DNA from 4 places in the Mesorhizobium sp. M6A.T.Ce.TU.016.01.1.1 genome. Region 3 is predicted to be linked to each of the others. Evidence: riboswitches for the same ligand, from Rfam matches in the RefSeq annotation. Region 3 holds a riboswitch; each other region holds the start of a gene.

Region 1 (4,208 bases), on a different contig from region 3:
CGGTGAGGTCGCCAAAGCTCTTCTCGATGTTCTTGGCCTCGATCACCAGCTTGCCGGATTCGGCGGCGTCGCTGGCCACCATGGTCGCCGCGCCCTCGGCGCCGCGATGGCCACGAAAGCGCTGGCGCATGGTCTGCAACTCGCCGAGCCGGCGCATGTTGCGCTTGCGTCGCGCCGTCACGCCATAACGCAGCCAGTGCTCCTCGCGCACGATCTGGCGGCCGAGCTTGTGCTGCTCGCGCTCTTCTTCTTCCAGCACCGTGTCGCGCCATTCCTCGAAATGGCCAAAACCCTTGTCGAGACGGCGGGTCTGGCCGCGGTCGAGCCAGACGGTGGCGCGTGACACGCGCTCGAGGAAGCGGCGGTCGTGCGAGATGACAATCAGCGCCGAAGAGGTGCGGGCAAGCTCCTCCTCCAGCCACTCGATGACCGACAGGTCGAGATGGTTGGTCGGCTCATCGAGGAGGAGAATGTCGGGCTCCGGCGCCATGACGCGGGCAAGGGCAGCGCGCCGCGCCTCGCCGCCGGACAGGTCGTTCGGTCGTTCCTCGCCGGACAGGCCGAGATGCTCCATCAGATAGGTGGCGCGGTAGGGGTCATCGGCGGGTCCAAGCCCCGCCTCGACATAGGCGCGGACGCTGGCGAAACCATCCATGTCTGGCATTTGCGGCAGGTAGCGCACTGTCGCCGAAGGCTGGCGGAACATCTCGCCGTCCTGCGGCTCGATCAATCCCGCAGCGATCTTGAGCAACGTCGACTTGCCCGAGCCGTTGCGGCCGACCAAAGCGATCTTGTCGCCCGCCGACGCTGTCAGTTCCGCCCCGTCGAGCAGCGGCGTGCCACCAAAAGTCAGCCTTATCCCGTCGAGATTGAGAAGTGGCGGCGCCATGTCAGCTTTCAGGTAGGGGAAAAGGATGGGCGAGCAACAGCGCGCGGCCGCTGCCCAGCGCGATTTCGAGCCGGCCCTTGACCTCGTTGGAAATGGTCAGCGATGAGCCGAACGCGACCTCGACGTGGTTCAGCGGCCATTTGGCGCCGGTAACGGTCAAGCCGGAAAGGTCGGAGAAGCCGAGGATCGAAAACAGCGTGCTGTCGGCGTAGTCGAAGCCGGTCTTTCCGGGAAGCAAGGGGATGCCTTCCTGGGCGCCGCTGGTCAAAAGCACCTCTATGCCTGCCTCGGCCAGCCGGATGCTGAGCGCGAGGTGCAGGAAGGCGTGGTCGGTGCGCTTGCCGCCGAACGCGCCGGCGAGCACGAGCCCGGTCGCGCCGCGTTCGAGCGCAGCGGCGATAGCCAGCTCGCCGTCGGTCTTGTCCTTTTCTGCCGGAAACACCTGGCGGGGCACGGCGGCCAGATCGTCCGGCAAGTCCGCCGGCACCGAATCGAAGTCGCCGACCCAGAGTTCCGGCGTCAGCTCCAGCGTCCGGGCATGGCCGATGCCGGCGTCGGCGGCGATGACACGGGAGCCTTCGACCTGGCGGTCGAGCAGCGGCGTGCGGATAAGATCGCCGCCAAGCAGGATGGTGAATTTGCTCATATGCGTGGCCCTTACCAGCCCTGCTTGCGAAACGGAAGGCCGCGCTCCAGATGCCCTGCAAACTTCAGCTTGCGCAGCACTTCGGCCGGGCCTATGTGTCGAAACGCTCTAACGGGGTGCTGGACGCGATCTTCGCGGACCAGCTGAGAGGCAACCATGCCAACCCGCTGAACCTGATCCGGTTTGTACCGGCGGAGGGATTAGACGTTTCGGACAGCCCGACGCCTCAATTCCTTTCAATGCGAACGAAGGAGGCGCCGATGCGCACGTTTTCATACTCTCTTGTTTCGGCAATGCTGCTTGCCGCGTCCGTTCTCGGCACCGGGCCAGCATCCGCGCAGGAGAAACTCACCGTCTATACCTATGAGAGCTTCACCGCCGACTGGGGTCCAGGCCCCGCGGTCAAGAAGGCCTTCGAGGCGGAATGCGGCTGCACTCTCGATTTCGTTGCGGTCGCCGACGGCGTCGCGCTGCTCAATCGCGTCAGATTGGAAGGGGCCGCGACCAAGGCCGACATCGTGCTCGGCCTCGATACCAATCTGACGGTGGAAGCCAAGGCTACCGGCCTGTTTTCGCCGCATGGCCCGGTATCGGACGTCAAGGTGCCGGGCGGCTGGAGCGACGATATTTTTGTGCCGTTCGACTATGGCTATTTCGCCGTCGTCTACGACACCGAAAAGCTGAAGACCCCGCCGAAGAGCCTGAAGGAATTGGTCGAGGGCGATGCCGATGAGAAGATCGTCATCCAGGATCCGCGCACCTCGACGCCCGGTCTCGGCCTGCTGTTGTGGGTGAGATCGGTCTATGGCGACAAGGCGCCGGAAGCCTGGGCGAAGCTCAGGGCAAAGGTGCTCACCGTGACGCCGGGCTGGAGCGAGGCCTATGGCCTGTTCACCAAGGGCGAGGCGCCGATGGTGCTGTCCTACACCACGTCGCCGGCCTATCACATGGTCGCCGAAAACACCGAACGCTATCAGGCGGCGTCCTTCGAGGAGGGCGAGTACCTGCAGATCGAGGTTGCCGGCATCACCACGACTGGTGCGAAGAACCCGCTGGCGGAAAAGTTCCTGGCCTTCATGACCGGTCCGAAATTCCAGAACGTCATTCCCGAGACCAACTGGATGTTTCCTGCCGGCAAGACCGACAAGCCGCTCAACCCAGCCTTCGACAAGCTCGTCAAGCCGACCAAGGCCTTGCTGTTCAGCCCCGAAGAGGTCGCCGCCAACCGCAAGGCCTGGGTCGACGAATGGCTGGCGGTGATGAGCAAGTAGCTTCTGATTGACGATGATCACTCTACGGCGCCCCCCTCTGTCCTGCCGGACATCTCCCCCACGAGGGGGGAGATCGGCCATCATGCCGGCTTTCGCCAATCTCCGACATTGCCGGAATGAGCGGAGCGCTGAACCTGCCAATCTCCCCCCTCGTGGGGGAGATGTCCGGCAGGACAGAGGGGGGCGCGAAGGAACGCAATCCTCGCTAAGAATCTCGAATCTGGTGGTCTAGCGTGCAACGCGCGCCATCATCGGATTCCCGCGTCACAGCTGGCATTCTCGCGCTTGCGGCAATAGCACTTTTGATCGGTGGAGCGTTCGCCGGGCTCATCGTCGAAGGCGCCCGCGACCCGTCCGGCGCCGCGTCGGCCTTCGACCCCTATCTCTTCCGCGTTGTCCGTTTCACCTTATGGCAAGCGCTTCTGTCGACACTGCTGTCCGTCCTGCCGGCGCTGCTCGTTGCGCGGGCGCTGTCGCGGCATCCGTGGTTCTTTGGCCGCGGCCTGATCCTGCAGCTCTTCGCCGTGCCGCTGGCGCTGCCGGCCATCGTCGCCGCGCTCGGCATTCTGGCCCTCTATGGCCGTGCCGGCTATTTCGCCGGCCTGCTCAGCGCGATTGGCGGTCAGGGTTGGCCGGGCATATACGGCCTGTCCGGCATCCTCGTCGCCCACGTCTTCTTCAACCTGCCGCTGGCAACGCGGCTGTTCCTTGAAGCGCTGGGGACAGTGCCGGCCGACCAGTGGCGGCTGGCGAGCCAGCTCGGCATGGGCGCCAGACCCGCCTTCCGGCTGATCGAATGGCCGACGCTGCGGGCGGCGCTGCCGGGCGTCGCCGGGCTTGTCTTTATGCTGTGCATCACATCCTTCACCATCGTGCTCACGCTGGGCGGCGGGCCGCGCGCGACGACACTGGAGGTCGCTATCTACCAGGCGCTGCGTTTCGATTTCGATCCTGCCCGCGCGGTGACGCTGACACTGCTGCAGATCGCGCTGACCTTCGTCGTGGTGCTGGTGTTGATGCGGCTCGGCGCCAACACCGTCGGCGATGCCAACCTGTCGGTGGCACCGCGCCGGTATCTTTCGGCAAGCGTCGGCGAGACCGTGCTGAACGCAGCATTGATCGTTCTGGCATTGCTGTTCGTCGCCGGGCCGATGGCGGCCACGGTGATGTCGGGCCTTGGCGCCGATCTTGGCCGGCTGGCGGGCGAGAGCGCTGTGCGGCAAGCGACGCTGACCAGCGCAGTGCTCGCCTTGCTGGCGGCGCTGCTTTCGGTGGCGCTGTCGCTGTCGCTCGTCATGGGACGACGGGCACTGGCCCTGAAGCGTCGCGTCGGCGCCAAGACGCTGCTCGAGCATGCCACCGATACCGGCGCCGGCTTCGTGCTCGTCGTGCCGCCCATCGT
Region 2 (4,208 bases), on a different contig from region 3:
TCCCAAGTGTAGACTTCGAGCGTAAAATCGACTGCGCCATTGGCCAAGGCCTCATAGGCAGAGGTGCCAAGCGTCACCGTTTCGAATTTGCCCTCGCCTCCGTCATGGCGGATGATGGTGCCGATCAGCGCATTCTCCCAGGCGCTGCCGAAACCGCCATAGGTCAGGCCGTCCAGGTCCCTGGGGGATTGTATATCGGCGCGGTCCGCATTGAAGGCCAGCCTGCCGGTTTCCGTCTGCATGATGGCGTAGGTGGCGACGAGGTCGGCGCCGGCCGTGCGTTGGGTGAACAATCCTATGGATCCCAGTATACCGAAATCGGCCACGCGGTTGGCGATCAGCGTACCGGCCGCAGTGTCGGTATAGGGCAGCATCTGCACGTCGAGCCCGGCCTCAGCGTAGAAGCCTTTCGCCCGGGCGACATAGAGTCCGACATGGTTTGTGTTCGGCGTCCAGTCGAGAGCGACGGTGACAGTCTGCTGGGCACAGACGGATGTGACGGGTCCGAGCCCGGTGATCAATGCGGCAGCGATGAAGAGGCGTCTTGAAAGCATGGTCATGTCCTTTGGGCGGGCTGTGGATCGAGAAGCGTATGAAGGATGTCGGCTTCGATGGCGCTGGCTTCCGGCGAGGCAAGATCCTTGCGCGGGCGCGGAAGAGGTATGGCGACTTCGCGCAGCACGCGGGCAGGGCGGCCGCTCAGCACATAGATGCGGTCGGACAGGAAGACCGCCTCGCGGACATCGTGGGTGATCAGCAGGACGGTCCAGCGGTGTCGGTCCCACATCGTCTGAAGCCAGCGCTGCATGCCGGTGCGCGTGAGGGCGTCGAGTGCGCCGAACGGTTCGTCGAGCAACAGCATGGCGCGGTCCTGAACGACGGTACGCAACAGCGCGGCGCGCTGGCGCATTCCGCCCGAAAGCTGCGCCGGATACTTTTGCTCGAAGCCCGCAAGGCCGAATTCGCCGTAGAGCGGCGCCACCTTGTCGCGCGCCGCCTTACGGGACATGCCCTGGACTTCCAGGCCGAGCGCGGTGTTGTCGATAACCGTGCGCCAGGGCATCAGGGCGTCGTGCTGCGGCATGAAGGCAAACGGTCGGCGCGCGTCGGCCAGTGGCCGCCCGTCGAAGTCGATGCCGCCGTCGTGGCCTTCGAGACCGCCCGTCAGCAACCTGAAGATCGTGGATTTGCCGGCTCCGGAGGGGCCGAGGATTGAAACGAATTCGCCCGGCTCGACATGCAGGGTGATGCCGGCAAGCACGTCGACATCGCCAATACTTTTGCTGATCTGGCGCAATTCCAGCCGCCTGTTCATGATTTTCGCGCGGCATCGAGCCGTTCCCATGGCATGGCGGCGCGCTGGATCAGCACCGTGGCGGCAAACAGGGCCAGCGTGAGCAACGCGCTGACCAGCACGGCCGCGAGCACGAGATCGGGTCGGAAATTGTTCTTGGCGTTGAGCATGTAGATGCCGAGCCCTTTGGCCGCGCCGGCATATTCCGCGAAGATGGCGCCGACCACGGCATAGGTGATCGAGATGCGCAGCCCGGCGAAGAAATAGGGCAGCGAGGAGGGCAGGCGGGCCAGCAGGAAAATGCGCATGCGGGAAGCGCCCATCGAACTCAGAAGCGCCGAAATGTCCCGATCCGTCGATTCATAACCCTGCACCAGCGCGACCAGCATGGGAAAGAAAGTCAGGAGCGCGACCAGCATGATTTTCGGCGTCAGCCCGAAGCCGAACCAAAGAACGACCAGCGGGGCGATCGCCACCAGCGGCAGGATCTGACTGATAATGAATACCGGGAACAGGGCGCGGCGCAGCGGCTTGAAGAAGTCGATCAGCACCGAAAGGATGAAGGCAACGGCCAGCGAGCAGGCGAAACCCGCCAATGTGGCGCTGATGGTCGGCACGGTGTTGTCGAACAGCGCCTGGCGCTGCTGGATGGCTTGGGCGAGGACTCGTGACGGCGCCGGCAGCGTGGTGGGCGAGATGCCCGAAATGCGCGCATAGAGCTCCCAAGCCAAAACCAGCGTGCCGACCGATAGCAAGGCCGGTCCGACCTTGGCGAACAAGGCTGCGATTCGCGGCGCGGCGGAGAAGAGCTGAGACATGCGAGACCTCCGGCGCGAAAGATCAGCGCGGGGTCGGGCCGTTGGCCGCGACCGTGAGGTCGATCGTGATATGGTCCTCGGGCGGGCCCACGAAATCGCCGGACATCGGAAAAAGAAAAATCTGTGCGCCAGAAAACATCGCCCGCCTCGCTCCGCTGGTATTATCCAGATCAGCTCTAGGGTTTACGGGCTTGCAGCCCATCTCTCAGCCCCGACGATACGGAGCACCCCTGTGGATGGCGGCAATTAAACAGATAAAGGGTGGAGCTGCAAGTCTGCGTCCGGCCCGTGAAACCTCAGGGTCAGAGGAGGTTCAGGTACCCGCAGGGGCATCTGAGCAAAACAGAAAAAGAATGCCAATCCGGCGTCCTGTCCGAGATCGCCCTCAATATTCTGAGAAACTAAATGACTGTGAAGGTATGGGAAAGGCGTCGGTCGAGCGGATCGTTTTCCGTTCGTCGTCACCATTATCGATGCCACGCGTTTGGTGAATTGTGGAAGCGTGAAGATATAATCGCATACGTTGTAGGTAGCGAGTTTCTCTATCGCCAATTACGACCCGCACTTTGTTGGAGAGCCAAATGCAAGAATTCCTTCTTTTTGCGTTCGTGGGGTTTGTAGCTCAAGCTGTGGACGGGGCTCTCGGCATGGCCTACGGCGTGGTTTCCTCGACAACATTACTGGGGTTTGGCGTGTCTCCTGCACACGCTTCGGCTTCAGTTCACGCGGCTGAGCTGTTTACCACTGCGGCCTCAGGTTCGGCTCACCTCTATCACCGCAACATTGACTGGAAGCTTTTCTGGCGGCTGATGCCATTTGGCGTGATCGGCGGCGTTCTCGGCGCTTTTGTGCTCACCTCGTTTGAAGGAGCCGTCATGAAGCCGTATGTGACCACATACCTTGCGCTCGTCGGAGCTTGGCTCCTGTTCCGGTCATTCCGGCGGATCCCAAGCAATCCGGTCCCTCCAGGCGTGGTACCTCCCCTTGGACTAGGTGGTGGATTTCTCGATGCCGCAGGGGGCGGCGGATGGGGACCCATCGTAACGACGGGCCTTCTCGGTTTTGGCGGCACGCCCCGCTACGTTATTGGCACGGTCAATGCCAGCGAGTTCCTCATCACGTTGTCGGTGTCTCTGACCTTCTTGTTTGCGTTACTAACGGGCCATTGGGAGGAGGCAGGAGAGCTAACGGAAAATCTACTCTCCGTTGCCGGCTTGATCGTTGGCGGCGTAGTCGCAGCGCCGATGGCCGGATTGGTAGTGAAGTCAATCGCAGAAAAGACGCTTCTCAGGCTCGTTGGCGTTGTCATCATGCTGCTGGCAGGTTGGCAAACCGCGGAACTCTTCGAATTGGTGTAATCACGTCGTGAAACTTCACTCCATGACACGGAGACTATCGAGTTCCACGCATCACCCCCGCTTCTCTGGCGGCCGCGCCGGAGACAAACTCCATTCCCAAATGGAACGAAGAGGCCCCGTTGTTGTTTGGGGTCCTTGGACAACCGGAGGCTGAGTGGATGAAAAAATTGCTTGCAACAACAGGATTGGCGCTGGCGGTCGCGATGCCTGCAGCGGCTCAGGACACCGCGACCGCGAAAGCCGAATTCGTCAACATGGCTGGCGAGAAGAACGGAACGGCCACGCTGACCGAGACGGCGCAGGGTGTGCTGATCGCGTTGGAGGTAACAGGACTGCCGGCGGGTGAATGGGTCGCGTTCCATGTTCATGAAACCGGAAAGTGCGACCATCAGACCGGCCATGACTCGGCAGGTGGGCACTTCAATCCGACGAATGCCGAACATGGATATCTCACTGGAAAAGGCCCGCACGCGGGCGACATGCCAAATCAGCGAGTCGGCGCCGACGGCGTTTTGCGTGCCCAGGCTTTCAACAGCATGGTCAAACTGGACGGTGGAGAAACGGCAATACGAGGCAAGGCATTGATGATCCACGGCGGACAGGACGACTACAAAAGCCAGCCTGCCGGTGATGCCGGAAATCGTCAGGCCTGCGCCGTGATCGAGTGAAAAGCCCCGAGACGAGTAATAGGCCTCTCCGACATATGATCTGACTGGCTCGTAACCCTCGAGGGTTAGG
Region 3 (4,208 bases):
GCTATGCCGAGTATCAGACCGTGCCGGCCGAGAACGCCCATGTCGTCGACACCGAGTTGACCGATGTCGAACTCGCCACCTTCTGTTGCGCCTATCTCACCGGCGAGCAGATGCTGGAACGTGCCGCATTGAAGGCCGGCGAGCGCGTGCTGGTCACCGGCGCGTCGGGCGGCGTCGGCTCCGGCATCGTGCAGCTGGCGCGGGCGCGCGGCGCCGTCCCCTATGCAGTCGTCGGCAAGGGCAAGGAACAGGCCGTGCTCGACATCGGCGCCGAGGCGGTGATCACCCGGGGTGTGACCGACCTGCCGGCTGCGGTAAATGAGGCAACCGGCGGCCAGCCGATCGACGTGGTTGCCGATCTGGTCGGCGGCGCGATCTTCAACGATCTGCTGCGCATCCTCAGGCCCGAAGGCCGCTACACCACAGCCGGCGCAATTGCCGGCCCGGTCGTGCAGCTCGATCTGCGCACCATGTATCTCAAGCAGTTGCAGTTGCACGGCTCGAGCCAGGGCACGCGGCACGACTTCCGCCGTATTGTTCGCTACATCGAAGACAAGAAGATCCGGCCGCTGGTCGGCGGCGTCTACAGGCTCTCCGATTTCCACCGCGCCCAAGCGGATTTCATCGCCAAGGATTTCGTCGGCAAGCTGGTGGTCGTTCCAGACGCCATTTCGGATCTCGCAGCGACCCGTTGATAGCCAAGATTATCGCTCTCGCTTGGTTCTGCGTTCGACGTCTGACGCCGACCGGTTCGTCCGGCACGGCAGCCGTCGTCGTCCAGTTGGCAGCGGGTACTGTGATATTACCCGTCGGCTGCGAATACGTAGCCGTTGCCATCCTTGGACAACGTGCCGACGTTCGGCATCAACCAGTGAGTACCCGAAATGGTGAGCTTGTCGGCGACCGCGCGATCGAAGATCTTCCTTCGCGTTTCGACGGCCATTTGCGGATCCTGGTCGATAGCAAGCTGCCACTCGGGATTTGTTGAAACATGGGGCGCAAGATTGACCACGTCAGCGCTGATCAGGAGCTGTTTGCCGCCCGAGGTGACCAGATGCGCGACCATTCCCGGGCTATGGCCGGGGGCCTGAACGGCGTGCACGCCAGGTAGGAGTTCTGGTTCTCCCTCAAAGGTCCTGACGTTTTTCCACGTAGCCACCGTAGCCTGAATGCGCTGAGCGAGGCCCTTGCGCGTCGGTCCGAGATCGATCGACTCGACTCCCGGGCGCGTCCACCATTTCAATTCCTCGGCGGGCACCACGATGTCGGCATCCGGGAAGACCTGCGCATTGCTCTCATTGTTCATGAGGCCATAAATGTGGTCGCCGTGCAGATGGGAGATCAGGATTGTCTTGACTGCCTTGGGGTCAAGGCCCGCCGCAGCCATGCTCTCGAATAGCCGGCCGTTCCCCTCATCATAAATCGGATGACCGCCGGTACCCGAGTCGATCAGGACCACTTGATCGCGCAGCTTTAGCGCCATGACGATAAACCGCAGGGGCGCCTGATTGTCGGGAAACCGGCACCACGCAACGCCGTCTTGACCTGTTCGACGCTGACATTCCTGACCATACCCTCCCGCAGGGGAACGTCACGCATGCCATCAATCAGAGAAAAGACTTCAATGTCGCCAACCTTGTATTTTCGGAAAGGTTGAGCGACGGCGTGTTGAGCGCGGGCCGCGTCGACAAACGTGATCGGCTTGTGGAGCCCAAACGCAGCATGAGCACCGGCTGCGCCAAGTGTCAGGTCGCGACGCGAGATATCGAACATCCTTCCCCGCTGACGGAATGATCGAGCATATCAACGGCGGTCGGCACTGCACAAGGTCGGCTGGGTCGTGAGCCGCAAGTTAAACTGAGACATCACCTGAGCGCGATCCCGCCGCGGTGAACGCGGCGGCCGAGGGCCGGCCGATCGACGTCGTCGCCGAGCCGAGAATGGTGGGGTCCGAGAACGGGAACGGAGCGCACTTTTTGGGTGCGTGAGTATCGCAGGAAACCGCCGCTCGCAGGCCGGCATCACCCCGAATATCGACACGCCCTAACAAGGGCTCGGGCTGTTCGCCGACACGGTGAGGTCGAGCGCGACATGGCCTTGCGGCGCGCCGAAGCGAAGGAAGGCTTCCGACAGCGTCGCGAATACAGGTCCGGCATCGCCTCTCAGCTTGGTGCAGAAATTCTTCGACCTGTCGAAGACGCCCGAAGTCTTGAGGAAGTCGATGCAGCCGTAGATCTCGTCCATGTGATGGCCCTTGCCGAGCGGATAGAGCGAGAACTGCGCGGCGACCTCCTGTCCGAGCTTTTTCGCACTGTCGACATGCGCCCGCGCCGCGCCGATGCGCTCTGCCAGGGACAGCTCGTGGCTGCTGCCGGAAATCGGTGTGCAGATCGGATCGTCAGGCTCGCCCGGACAGCCGCGCGACACCGTCGCCGACAACACGCAATGCACGCCACTCGCCGCCGCCGATGCGAAGAGGTCGCGCATGGCCGGGAAAAGCTGTTCCGGCGGGCCGACGATCAGCGTCGAGATGTCGTCGGTCTCGATGCGGAAATTCGGTCGATACGGATCGAGCGCCGAAAGCGCCCCAAGGATGACGCCGACGAAATCGTCGCACATCGGATACAGGGAAATCTGTGCACCTGAAAACATGGTCGCCTCGCTCCGCTGGCATTACCCAGATCAGCTTGAGGGACCGAAGGCTTGCACCCACCATCTCAGCCCCGGCAATACGGAGCGCCCCTGTCGATATGGGCGACGTAGCACCCGCGCAACGGATGTTCAAGTGTGGCCCAGGGCAATCGTTCCCAGCAATCGCTTCAGACCAATTACCGAGCTTGGCGGCGCCGCCGAAGCTGCCGATCTCCCCCCTTGCGGGGGAGATGCCGGCAGGCAGAGGGGGTGCTTCCCTCCGACCTGTCAATCGATCGCAGCCGCGCCCTCAAGCTGATTCGGGTTGGCAAGGCTGAAGTCGAAAGTTGGCGATCCTTCACACCCCCCTCTGTCCTACCGGACATCTCCCCCGCAAGGGGGGAGATTGGATACCGCTTCGGCTTCGCCAATCACCAAGGCCCATTCAGCTCTGGCTTTGGACGACCTGATCAGCTCTGTGATCCGACCTGCTTGACCGCGGCTTCGAGCGATCTTTCAAACGCGTCGATCATCTGATCGACCTGGGGCTCGGTGATGATCAGCGGCGGGCAGAAGGCCAGCGCGTCGCCCATGTTGCGCGAGATGACGCCGTTCTGCTGCATGAAGCCGTTGACAAGCCCGCCCAGCGCGCCGGCCGTCTCCCACGGCGTCTTGGTCACCTTATCGCCGACCAGTTCGACCGCCGCGATCAGGCCGACGCCACGCACCTCGCCGACAAGCGGGTGCGAAGCGAGGTTGCGCAGCCGTTTCTGCATATGCGCGCCGACCGTGCGCGCATTGCCGACAAGGTCGCGCTCCTCGATCAGCTTCAGGTTCTCGAGCGCGACCGCCGCCGCGACGGGATGGCCGCCGCCGGTGAAGCCATGACCGAAGGTGCCGATCCGATTGCTTTCGTCGGCAATCGGCTCGAACATTTTCTCGTTGATCAGCAGGGCCGAGATCGGCAGGTAGGAGGAAGAGATCTGCTTCGACAGCACCATGATGTCAGGCCTGATGCCGAAGGTCTGCGAACCGAACATCTCGCCGGTTCGGCCAAAACCGCAGATGACCTCGTCGGCGACGAGCAGGATGTCGTATTTCCACAGCACCGCCTGTATCTTCTCCCAGTAGCCGGCCGGGGGAACGATGACGCCGCCGGCGCCCATGATCGGTTCGCCGAAGAAGGCGGCGATGGTTTCCGGGCCCTCGGCCAGGATCAGCTTTTCCAAGTCGTCGGCAAGCCGGCTCGAAAACTGCTCTTCGCTCTCGCCTGGCAGCGCCTCGCGCCAATGGTGCGGCGTCGACGTGTGCAGCACACTGGCGATCGGCAGGTCGAAGGAAATGTGATTGTTGGGCAGGCCGGTCAGGCTTGCCGAGGCGATGGTGACGCCGTGATAACCGCGAATGCGGCTGATGATCTTCTTGCGTGCCGGCTGGCCGAGCGCATTCGACCGGTACCAGATCATCTTCATGGCCGTGTCGTTGGCCTCGGAGCCGGAATTGGTGAAATACGCCTTGCTCATCGGCACCGGCGCCATCTGCACCAGCTTCTCGGCGAGATCGATCAGCGGCGAATG
Region 4 (4,208 bases), on a different contig from region 3:
CCGAACGCGGAGCGAGCGGCGAGGTCACCTGGATCCAACGGCGGACGCATTGGGCGCTCGCGATCACTAGTATCCTCAGGATCGATTGCAGCGCTTCCGAAGTGAGTACCGCCAATTAAAAGTCGGTTGCCTTTTTCCACCGCCGCCTCACACATCGTGTTGGAGCTGAAGAGCTACCTGCAAATCCTCGCAGCGGGCGCGGCCACATCCCTGATTTTACAAATTAACACGTCTTGATTTTTAGAAAATGCCACGTGCGATGATGGCGCCGCCAAAAAACAATGTCACGCGAGATGATCATGCCTGAGGTAAATGGTCCGCCAAAGTTTGGAACGGTATACCGGTTGAATGATGGATACACCAGGCCGGATAAGGGCTTCGGGTTCCGGACGACGAAACTAATCGACGGATACGCGCTGCGCTTGAGGGAAGCTGCATGCGCGTTACGGTTATCACCATCCAGGGATGCCGGACATGATCTTGAATAGTGACATTGCAGGCCAAAGAGCGGCCGAGGAGCTAGCAGAGGGCCTGAAATCGCAGGGCAAGCAGCAATACGAAGACAGGTCGAGGGAACGCGAACGAGATATGTCTCGTTAGGTCGCACGTTGCAGCAAGGGTGCCGTCGGAAGGCAATCCGCCGTGTCCTGAACGAGGTAACCTGCACTTTTCGAGAATTGCCACGGCGGTACCCTATTTTCGGCTGTGAAGCACACGAGACCCGCGACGTGAGACCCAGTTGCTCAATGCCCAGTTGCTCAATGAGCTTTCTTACGAATAAGGGAGAATTTCCGCGGCCGGACTCTCTCTGAGTGGGCGTGCATGACTGCCAACGGAAGGTCTTGCACGCACCCTTGCGATCTTGAGCAATGGTCGCCATGACTTTCTTCTTGCAGGCTTTTGAGTGGCCCAGCCTGCGATCACCAGACCCCACCGACTCTAAAGAGCGTGGCAGACGGGATAGTCGAGGTTGCCCGGGCACAACCACGCTCAAGGCTTGCGCCGCCCAGAGGACACGCTGAAAAGGCAGCATGGGGGCGCGAGCTCGCCATTCACGAGAGATTCGACATGAAGACCATGCAAGAAAAAGACATTCCCGCATTCGTGCAAGCAGTTGCGGACGCCGGCTGCAACATTTGCGCGATTGGCAACTTGGGATACGTCTTTGGCGATGCTGATTTGACGCCGGCGCAACGGAGGGCCGTCGAGCCACAGCTGCGTAGGATTGCTGAAATCTACGGCGAACGCGATCATCTCATGGACGAGATAGCTGTATATCTGCGGTCGATCGGACGCCATGTCGAGGTTGAGCCGAAGACAGGTGTTTCCTGATGGCCGCGATCGCGTTCCGTAGTCGCCATTTCTATTGGTAACGAGAAGCCGTCTTCCAACATCTGAATCATAAGGGAGGTGACCCGCAAGGCCGCTCTCGAGACCGCAAGTCTGAGCCGCTGACGCATGGCGATAACCAGACTGTCCGAACTGGGCGGCGATATTCTTCGCGTCGATGCCTTCCTCGACCAGGTCGCGGTAGGCGGCGATCTCATCTACCGCATGCATAGCCAAGCCAGGGAAGTTTTCGGCAGGGGAATTCAGACTGGAGGGCACGGCCGATCCGGCCGCCGACGACCCCGCAGGGATTGCCATGTACGGCAACGCCAACAGCAGGCGGATCAATACTCGGATAATGGCGGCCGGATATGTAGCGATCGATCGCCGCATGCAATAGCTTAGTTGCTTTCAAAGGCGGTCGTACGAACTGCAAGCAAGCTAAACGATTGCGTCAACTCGTCCACGCAGAGCGAAAACTCCGCGGCCCATGCGATTTCTCTGCTGGAACAGCGGCACATCCTCAGCGCCAGGACACGGCCGCCGCCGTCGGGTTTTACGAAGCCGGTGATTGCATAAGTTGCCCGCAAGATATCATTGGTATCGGGAACGCCGCCGATGCTGCATCCTGAATCGAGCGGCCGCCCGCACCTGCCAGCCCGACGACCAGATCATTATCTGCAACTCCATCTACCTGGACGAGGTGCAAATCACCTCGCTGAAGCCGCGAATCGTCACCTTGGACCAGGATAACCACATCCGTGACCGCCTGAGCTACTCGGTGGATCTCGACGCACATGGCCGATACAGTTTCTCCATCCTTCACGAAGCGAAAGAGGCTTTGGCCATTCCAGCCCTGGTCTCCGGGGCGTGACTTGTCCCCGATGCATGCGCGAGCTCTCCGCCCGGTTTTGACAGGCCGCCGGTCATCGCCACCGGCCGAAGGCGCCCGAATGCGCTTGACAAGATAGCGTCGGCCCGTCCAACCTGACGCATTCACCAGGGGAGTCCCGGCAAGGGGCTGAGATACTGCTTGCTTTCGCGGCGCAGTGACCCGTTGAACCTGATCCAGTTCATACTGGCGTAGGGACGGTGCAAGCGCTTTGCGGGAGTTTATGCCCGAGGTCCTGTTTCGGCAGGTCGACAGAAGCGTCTTTTCATCCTTCCGGCACAGAACTGGGTCTCCAATGCATGAGCAAAGGAGCCTCACGATGAATGCCCTCACCCCCGCCGTGTCGACGGGACCACTGCCCGCCTCGCGGAAAATCCACAAGCCCGGCCTCCTCCACCCCCAGATCAGGGTGCCGATGCGCGAAATCTCTGTTCATCCGACTGCCGGCGAGCCACCCGTCACCGTCTACGATCCGTCCGGCCCCTATACAGACCCGACTGTCGAAACCAGCATGGAAAGGGGCCTTGCCCGGCTTCGCCACGAATGGATCACGGCTCGCGGCGATGTCGAGGCCTATGACGGCCGCCATGTCCGGCCGGAAGACAATGGATTCGTCACGGGCGAGCGCCTGACGCCGGAATTCCCCATTCGCAACCGGCCTCTCAGGGCCAAGGCCGGCAAGGCGGTGACTCAGCTTGCCTATGCGCGCGCCGGCATCATTACGCCTGAAATGGAGTCCGTGGCTATCCGCGAGAACCTTGGACGCGAGATCGTGCGCGGCAAGCTTGAGCGCGACGGTGAGAGCTTCGGCGCGGCGATCCCGGACTTCGTCACGCCGGAATTCGTGCGCGACGAGGTGGCGCGCGGGCGGGCGATCATTCCCGCCAACATCAATCATCCAGAGAGCGAACCGATGATCATCGGGCGAAATTTCCTGGTCAAGATCAACGCCAACATCGGTAACTCCGCTGTCACATCGTCAATGGCCGAAGAGGTCGAAAAAATGGTCTGGGCGATCCGCTGGGGCGCCGACACGGTGATGGACCTGTCGACCGGCCGCAATATCCGCAACATCCGCGAATGGATCGTGCGCAATTCGCCGGTGCCGATCGGCACGGTGCCGCTCTACCAGGCTCTCGAAAAGGTCAACGGCATTGCCGAGGACCTGACTTGGGAGGTCTACCGCGACACGCTGATCGAGCAGGCCGAACAGGGTGTCGACTATTTCACCATCCACGCCGGCGTGCGGCTGCACTACATCCCGCTGACCGTAGACCGGGTCACGGGCATCGTCTCGCGCGGCGGATCGATCATGGCCAAATGGTGCCTGCACCATCACCGGGAGAGCTTCCTCTACGAGCATTTCGCGGAAATCTGCGACATCTGCCGCGCCTATGATGTGTCCTTTTCACTCGGCGACGGGCTTCGTCCAGGCTCGATCGCCGACGCCAATGACGCAGCGCAATTCGCCGAATTGGAAACGCTCGGCGAGCTGACGCAGGTCGCCTGGGCGAAGGACTGCCAGGTGATGATCGAAGGCCCGGGCCACGTGCCGATGCACAAGATCAAGGAGAACATGGACAAGCAGCTCGCCGTCTGCGGAGAGGCGCCGTTCTATACGCTTGGACCGCTGACGACCGATATCGCGCCTGGCTATGACCACATCACCTCAGGGATCGGCGCCGCCATGATAGGCTGGTTCGGCACCGCAATGCTTTGCTACGTCACGCCGAAGGAGCATCTCGGCCTTCCCGACCGCAACGACGTCAAGGTAGGCGTCATCACCTACAAGATAGCCGCCCATGCGGCCGATCTGGCGAAGGGGCATCCGGCGGCGAAAGTCAGGGACAATGCCCTTTCCCGCGCGCGCTTCGAGTTCCGCTGGGAGGACCAGTTCAACCTGTCGCTCGACCCCGAAACAGCACGCTCCTTCCACGACCAGACCTTGCCCAAGGAAGCGCACAAAGTGGCGCATTTCTGCTCGATG

The links. A riboswitch is a leader RNA that binds a small molecule or an ion and turns the genes downstream of it on or off. The one in region 3 is predicted to bind thiamine pyrophosphate.
Region 1: it holds a riboswitch for thiamine pyrophosphate, as region 3 does, so the genes downstream of both, thiB (thiamine ABC transporter substrate binding subunit) here and EOC94_RS20560 (YkoF family thiamine/hydroxymethylpyrimidine-binding protein) in region 3, are expected to answer to the same signal.
Region 2: it holds a riboswitch for thiamine pyrophosphate, as region 3 does, so the genes downstream of both, EOC94_RS21510 (ABC transporter permease) here and EOC94_RS20560 (YkoF family thiamine/hydroxymethylpyrimidine-binding protein) in region 3, are expected to answer to the same signal.
Region 4: it holds a riboswitch for thiamine pyrophosphate, as region 3 does, so the genes downstream of both, thiC (phosphomethylpyrimidine synthase ThiC) here and EOC94_RS20560 (YkoF family thiamine/hydroxymethylpyrimidine-binding protein) in region 3, are expected to answer to the same signal.

The regions. Positions count from the first base shown of each region.
Region 1 covers NZ_RZTJ01000001.1:313,291-317,498, forward strand. Annotated here, with positions in the region: gene EOC94_RS01605 (ABC-F family ATP-binding cassette domain-containing protein) at 1-889, opposite strand, end outside; gene EOC94_RS01610 (thiamine diphosphokinase) at 891-1,535, opposite strand; TPP riboswitch at 1,638-1,752, shown strand; gene thiB (thiamine ABC transporter substrate binding subunit) at 1,796-2,806, shown strand; gene thiP (thiamine/thiamine pyrophosphate ABC transporter permease) at 3,040-4,208, shown strand, end outside.
Region 2 covers NZ_RZTJ01000012.1:128,587-132,794, reverse strand. Annotated here, with positions in the region: gene EOC94_RS21520 (ABC transporter substrate-binding protein) at 1-560, opposite strand, end outside; gene EOC94_RS21515 (ABC transporter ATP-binding protein) at 557-1,318, opposite strand; gene EOC94_RS21510 (ABC transporter permease) at 1,312-2,112, opposite strand; TPP riboswitch at 2,242-2,354, opposite strand; gene EOC94_RS21505 (sulfite exporter TauE/SafE family protein) at 2,694-3,470, shown strand; gene EOC94_RS21500 (superoxide dismutase family protein) at 3,629-4,138, shown strand.
Region 3 covers NZ_RZTJ01000011.1:127,213-131,420, forward strand. Annotated here, with positions in the region: gene EOC94_RS20545 (alcohol dehydrogenase family protein) at 1-695, shown strand, start outside; gene EOC94_RS20550 (MBL fold metallo-hydrolase) at 803-1,483, opposite strand; gene EOC94_RS20555 (hypothetical protein) at 1,474-1,773, opposite strand; gene EOC94_RS20560 (YkoF family thiamine/hydroxymethylpyrimidine-binding protein) at 2,044-2,652, opposite strand; TPP riboswitch at 2,643-2,754, opposite strand; gene EOC94_RS20570 (aspartate aminotransferase family protein) at 3,102-4,208, opposite strand, start outside.
Region 4 covers NZ_RZTJ01000018.1:54,604-58,811, reverse strand. Annotated here, with positions in the region: gene EOC94_RS25795 (hypothetical protein) at 1,069-1,332, shown strand; partial or broken gene EOC94_RS25790 (aspartate 1-decarboxylase) at 1,946-2,203, shown strand; TPP riboswitch at 2,321-2,437, shown strand; gene thiC (phosphomethylpyrimidine synthase ThiC) at 2,541-4,208, shown strand, end outside.